2 regions of the Agromyces mangrovi (ex Wang et al. 2018) genome follow, and region 2 is predicted to be linked to the other one. Evidence: predicted binding sites of a transcription regulator. Region 2 holds the regulator's gene; the other holds the start of a gene.
The links. Region 2 encodes HspR, which represses chaperone genes until heat shock. Its sites were predicted from a motif close to AAGTTGAGTCNNNNNGACTCAACTT; they were not measured.
Positions count from the first base shown of each region.

Region 1 (3,405 bases), 1.0 Mb from region 2:
AGCATCCCTTGCACATCTGCCGTCTGTATGTTGCTTCCACTCCAGGCGAAGAACAGTTCGTGACCGACGAGGTTTCCGTATGAGAACGAGGTCAGGGTCTTGGCGAGATCCTCCACAAGCGATGTGCGAGAAGAGTCATCGAGGTCCCGGAAGCGTCTCGGCAACGTCTGGACGATCCGGTCGGAGTAGGGAACGATGCCGCCGGCAAGTCGCGACGCGGGAATTCTTGCCTGCGTTAGCGCTTCAGACCACTCCACGCCGCGTTCTCGAAGGAATTGCTCGAACGCGGACAGTCCTTGGATGGCGACCGACCTGGCTGCGTTGTCCACTACCGGTGTGGGCACACTGGCTGGCGGCGATGCGATGAAGTCCAGCACCTCATCAAGCCGAGCGAGTCTCTGGAGTAGCTGATCGACCGCGGCCATCGCTTCTATGCCTCGAGCAGGTCAATCATGGCCCGCACGCGGTACCGGACTCTGGCCGAAGTGTTGGTACTCAGTCGGACCGAACTATCGAAGTCGGGGTCCTGAAAGAGCCTCTGAGTACGACCCAAGACGCGCTGCGGACTTGCTTGCTCCAGTTGTGCATCGCTGACAACGTCGATTGCGACCATCTGGGCGTCGTAGACGCCACCGATCATCTGATCACGCCATTGGGACCCGTCGTGCCGCTGAAACGCGTGCACTCCCCACAGCCGCTCCGCCCAGCCGATAGCTCGATAGAAGCGTTCGCTTAGTTCTGCGATGCGAGATGGCCCTGCTTCGTAGTGCTGCTGCATGAATTCATCAAGCGCGTTGCGGAGACTTCCTCCAAATAGGCGCCAACTGGCCGACAACGCAAAGAACCGCAGGACGGTCTCCACGTCAGACATGTCTGCGTATGCTGCCGATTCCTGCGAACTGATCTTGAGCTGCCGATGGAGGAAGGGGTGCTCTGCCAAGCGAATGATCCGGTCGTTGAGCGGGCCGGCGAAAGCTACATTCCGGATCTCTTGGGCATTTAGTGGTTGCCCACCGCGATTCAGGCGAACAAACACCTCATGCTTTACCCAATCCGGCGTCTTTCGAAGGATCGTGACTGCCCGCAGCGGTCGCATGCCAATAGCTGCTGACGCCTCAGCTGTCAGGTCCCGGAATCGCAATCCCTCAAGGTCGGGCCGTAGCTGAAGCTTGGTGAGGGCAAACTCGTTATTCAGGAACTGGGAAATCGCGGTTAGACGCTGCTTTCCATCGATGACTGCAAAGACGCCGCGGGCCTCTTCGGCTAGGTACACCGGCGGTACGGGTACGTTGAGTAGGAAAGACTCAATCAACTGGCTTTGTCGATCGCGATCCCACCTGTTTCTTCGTTGGTACCGCGGGCTGAGGTCAAGTGAGCCTGAAGCGTGCATCGATGCGATATTTAGAAGGGCCATGTCACTTGACTGGACCACAAGGTCATCTGCTCGTGCCTGCGCCATACTCTGCCAATCGACTCGGTTCTTGGAGTGTTCCTGACTGTACTGGAGGACGTCAGGTGAGGTCTCTTGGTCTCCGGTCATTCGCTGGAGTGCTGTAGCTAGGGTCTCCTTCTGTATCCGACGTGGCAGCTAGGGCTGTCTGCGGCCTGGAATACGGCAGTTGAGGTTGCGGTTTTACTTGAGTACACCACACTCAAGTTTGCACAGGAGGACCCCAGGTGCCCAACGACTTCAACCCCGAGACCGGCGGCAACTCGTTCGATGAGTTCCTCGCCCGGTACCTCGCGGGCGAGCAGGCGCGGCAGGCACGGTCGATCGACCTCAGCCGCTTCCTGACCGCGCGCACGCAGGGCACTCTGCAGCGCGCCGGCCGCTTCGCGCTCGAGCGCGGGCAGACCGAGCTCGACGCGCTGCACGTGCTGCGCGTCATCGTCGAGGACGAGACCGTCGCGCAGGCGATCACGCGCATCGGCGTCGACCCCGAGACCATCGTCACGGCGACCGAGGCGCGGCTGCCCGCGGCATCCGACACCGCCGACGTCGACGCGGCCAACATCACCCAGTCCGCGCAGCGCGCGCTGTTCCACGCCTACCAGGTCGCGCGCTCCAGTGGATCGACGTACATCGAGCCCGAGCACCTCTTCTTCGCGCTCGTCATCAACACGGATGCCCCCGCGGGCCAGGTGCTCGCGCGCGCAGGCGTCACGGCCGAGGCGCTCACCCAGGGCGTGCGCGAGACGGTCGCGCCCGACGGCGCGCCGACGGAGCAGGGCGCGAGCTCAGAGGCATCCGCCACCCCCACCCTCGACAGGTTCGGCACCGACCTGACGGCGCTCGCGCTCGACGGCGAGCTCGACCCGGTCATCGGGCGGGCGAGCGAGATCGAGCAGACCGTCGAGATTCTCAGCCGGCGCACGAAGAACAACCCCGTGCTGATCGGCGAGGCGGGCGTCGGCAAGACCGCGATCGTCGAGGGGCTCGCCCAGGCGATCGTCGCGGGTGACGTGCCCGAGCAACTGCTCGGCAAGCGCGTCGTCGCCGTCGACCTGCCCGCCATGGTCGCCGGCACGCGCTACCGCGGCGACTTCGAGGAGCGGCTCACGAAGCTCATGGACGAGATCGCGTCGCAGCAGGGCGAACTCATCGTCTTCATCGACGAGGTGCACACCGTCGTCGGCGCCGGCGGCCCCGGTGACGGCAGCGGCATGGATGCGGGCAACATCCTGAAGCCCCGCCTCGCGCGCGGCGACCTGCACCTCATCGGCGCCACCACGCTCAGCGAGTACCGCAGCATCGAGAAGGACCACGCGCTCGAGCGCCGGTTCCAGCCGGTGCGCGTCGGCGAGCCGTCTGTGGAGGACGCGATCCTCATTCTCCAGGGGCTGAAGCCCGCGTACGAGGAGCACCACGGCGTCGAGTACACGGATGCCGCGCTGCGCGCAGCCGTCGAACTCGGCCACCGCTACCTCACCGATCGTGTGCTGCCCGACAAGGCCATCGACCTCATCGACCAGGCCGGCGCGCGGCTGCGGCTGCGCCTCGGCGCGAAGGTCGACGTGTCGGCGTTGGTCTCGCGGCTCGGCGAGCTCGAGGCCGACAAGAACCACGCCGTGCAGGCCGAGGACTACGAGGCCGCATCGCGGATTCGCGACGAGATCGGCCGCGTGCAGGGCCGGCTCGACGAGGTGACGTCGGGCGAGGCATCCGCTCGCCGTGCCTCTGGCGACGCCGTCATCGACGAGCCCGAGATCGCGGCCGTCGTTTCGCGCGCCACGGGCATCCCGATCAACCGCCTCACCGAGGGCGAGCGCGAGCGCCTCGCCAACCTCGAGGCCGAGCTGCACGCCCGCGTGATCGGGCAGGACGACGCGGTCGCCGCCGTGGCCCGCTCGGTGCGCCGCAACCGCACCGGCATGGGCGACGCGGGCCGGCCCGTCGGCTCGTTC
Region 1 is NZ_AP027737.1:2,519,113-2,522,517, forward strand. Features, by position in the region: gene QUE38_RS11920 (hypothetical protein) at 1-377, opposite strand, end outside; gene QUE38_RS11925 (DUF262 domain-containing protein) at 431-1,540, opposite strand; gene QUE38_RS11930 (ATP-dependent Clp protease ATP-binding subunit) at 1,678-3,405, shown strand, end outside.
Region 1: QUE38_RS11930 (ATP-dependent Clp protease ATP-binding subunit) is a predicted target of HspR. The motif match lies at 1,635-1,659, and genes of this name have one in related genera.

Region 2 (3,405 bases):
GCCAAGTTCAAGGAGATCAGCGAGGCGAACTCGGTGCTCTCCGACCCGGAGCAGCGCAAGGAGTACGACGCGATCCGCGCCATGGGCGGCGGTGCGCGCTTCACGGCGCCTGGCGCCAGCGGCAACGCCGGCGGATTCGAGGACGTCTTCGGCGGCATGTTCGGCGGCGGCGGGCGCGGCCAGCAGTACACGTACACCCAGGGCGCGCCGGGCGGCGGCGGATTCGAGGACATCCTCGGCGGCATGTTCGGCAGCGGCCGGTTCGGGCAGCCCACGGGCGGCTACCGCGGCTACGGCGGGCCGAGCCGCGGCGCCGACATCACGGCGACCACCACGCTCGACTTCATGACCGCCACGCGCGGCGACCAGGTCACCCTGCACGCCGACGGCGGCAAGCCGATCACGGTGCGCATCCCGGCCGGCGTCGCCGACGGGCAGAAGATCAAGGTGCGCGGCAAGGGCCGGCCGTCGCCCGACGGCGGCGAGCCCGGCGACATCGTGCTCACGGTCGAGGTGCGCAAGCACCCCGTGTTCGAGCGCGACGGGCTGAACCTGCGCGTGAACGTGCCGGTCACGTTCGCCGAGGCCGCGCTCGGCGCGACCATCGAGGTGCCCACGCTCGGCGGCGACCCCGTGAAGCTGCGCGTCGCACCCGGTACGCCGAGCGGACGCGTGCTGCGCGTCAAGGGCCGCGGCGTCGAGACGAAGAAGGGCACGGGCGACCTGCTCGCGGTCGTGCAGATCGCGGTGCCGTCGCACCTGTCGGGCGAGGCCGAGTCGGCGCTCAAGGAGTTCGCCGAGCTGGTGCCCGACGAGAACCCGCGCGCCGACCTGCTGGCGCGCGCCAGGCAGTAGGCTGCCGAGCCACGGACGGGAGAGGAGCACGTGATGGACGAGAAGAGCCCCATGTTCGTGATCTCCGTCGCGGCCGAGCTCGCGGGCATGCACCCGCAGACGCTGCGGCAGTACGACCGGCTCGGCCTCGTCTCGCCGTCGCGCACGCCCGGAAAGTCGCGCCGCTACTCGATGCGCGACGTCGTGCAGCTGCGCGAGATCGCCGCGCTGTCGGGCGAGGGCGTGAGCCTCGAGGGCATCCGCCGCGTGCTGCAGCTCGAGAACCGGGTCGCGCACCTCGAGGAACGCGTGCGCGAGCTCGAGGCGGCGCTCGCCGACGAGATGCTCAACCGTCCGGGCTCGCGCGTGTTCGCGTCGAGCTCGGAGGGCGAGGTCATCTCGCTGAAGACCGGCACGCGCGTGCGCCGGCAGAACCAGGTCGTGGTCTGGCGCCCCCTCGACCAGCGCCGCTGACGCGGTTGCGTGGCGACCCGGCACGTGCCCGGCGAGCGAGCCGGCCGTGCACGACTGGCCGCGTCGCCGACCGCGGGCCGGGTCGCTCGGCACGTGCCGAGCGGTTCGGCACGTCGAGTTCGGCGTGCCCGGGTGAGTTCGGCGTGCCGCGTGACCTTGCACGTGCCGCGCGACTGGGCCAGCCGTGTACGACTGGCTCGCTCGCTGACCGCCGGCCGGGTCGCTCGGCACGTGCCGAACGGTTCGGCACGTAGAGTTCGGCGTGCCCGAGTGAGTTCGGCGGGCCGGTGCGAACGGCACGTGCCGCTGCGGGAGGCGGAGGGCGGGGCGAGACGCGGGTAGCCTGCTGGCGTGGACTTCGATGCGCTCCGGCGCGCGCCCGACACCGAGGGCGACGGGCTGCGGGCGTGGGATGCGGCCGACCGGCTGATCCTGGACGAGGCCGGCGCGTGGCTCGCGGAGGCGGGTGACGGCGAGGTCGTCGTCATCGGCGACACGCATGGGGCGCTCGCGCTGGGCGCGGCCGACCGCGGGGCGCGCGACGTGCGCGTGCATCAGGACGCGCTGCTCGGGGAGCGCGCCATAGCGGCCAACGCCGCCCGTACGGGCCTCGCCGGCGCGGTGCGGATCGTGCCGTTCGACGCGGGGCTCGCGGCATCCGCTCGGCTCGTGCTGCTGCGCCTGCCCCGCTCGCTCGACGCGCTCGACGAGATCGCCGGGCTGGTCGCCGCGCACGCGGCCGACGACGTCGTGGTCGTCGCGGGCGGGCGCATCAAGCACATGACCCTCGCCATGAACGACGTGCTGCGCCGCCACTTCGGCCGGCTCGACGTCACGCACGCGCGGCAGAAGTCGCGGGTGCTGGTCGCGCGCGACCCGATCCGGCCCACCGAGCCGTCGCCGTGGCCGGCCCGCGCCCGAGACGACGAGCTCGGCCTGACCGTCGTCGCGCACGGTGGGGTCTTCGCCGGATCGGGCGTCGACATCGGCACCCGCGCCCTGCTCGCGCACGTCGGCGAGGTGGCAGACGCCGCCGACATCGACGAGGTGATCGATCTGGCCTGCGGCACCGGTGTCGTCGCCGCCTGGCTGGCCGAGCGGATGCCCCGGGCCCGCGTGCGCGCCCTCGACCAGTCCGCCGCGGCCGTCGCGTCGGCCCGCGCGACCGCCGAGGCGAACGGCGTCGCCGACCGCGTCACCGCCGAGCGCGCCGACGGGCTCGAGACCGTGCCCGACGCGACCGCCCGCCTGGTCGCGCTGAACCCGCCCTTCCATTCGGGAGCCGCGGTGACGACCGCACTCGCCGAGCGCCTCTTCGCCGACGCGGGGCGCGCGCTCGCGCCAGGCGGCACGCTCGTCACCGTCTGGAACTCGCACCTGCGCTACCGCCCCGCGCTCGAACGCCTGGTCGGACCGACCCGCCAGCTCGGCCGTACCCCGAAGTTCACCGTGACGGCCTCCACCCGCCCCTGATCGCCTCCCCTATCCGCGAGTCGTCATGAAGTGTCGCCATCGGCGGCGCCGAAGCGACAGTTCATGACGACTCGGTGAAGTCGGGCGGGGACCCTATCGGCGCGGGGCGGGACATGCCTACAGTGGGGCATGACCGTGACGCTTCGGGGTTTGCAGACGGCCGTCCCTCCCACCGTGCTCATCCAGGAACAGGTGCGAGACGTCTTCAAGGCCCAGCCCGGGCTGAATCGGCTCGCGCAGCGCATCGTGTCGACGTCGTTCGACGTGTCGGGCATCGAGACGCGCCACACGGCGATCGCCGAGCTCACGACCGAGGCGCGGCCCGAGACGCCCGAGTTCTTCGACGTCGAGTCGGGCGAGCTGCTGCTGCCGGGCACGAAGGCGCGCAACGAGCTGTACGCGGAGCAGGCGACGATCCTCTACGTCGAGGCGGCGCGGCGTGCGATCGCGGCGACGCCGGGTCTCGAGGCATCCGACATCACCCACATCGTGACCGTCTCGTGCACCGGCTTCTACCAGCCCGGTCCCGACTACATGATCGTGCGCGAGCTCGGGCTGCGCCCGTCGGTCGCGCGCACCCACCTCGGGTTCATGGGGTGCTACGCGGCCATGCCGGCGCTGCGC
Region 2 is NZ_AP027737.1:1,495,343-1,498,747, reverse strand. Features, by position in the region: gene QUE38_RS07095 (DnaJ C-terminal domain-containing protein) at 1-855, shown strand, start outside; gene QUE38_RS07090 (heat shock protein transcriptional repressor HspR) at 889-1,308, shown strand; gene QUE38_RS07085 (class I SAM-dependent methyltransferase) at 1,660-2,781, shown strand; gene QUE38_RS07080 (type III polyketide synthase) at 2,911-3,405, shown strand, end outside.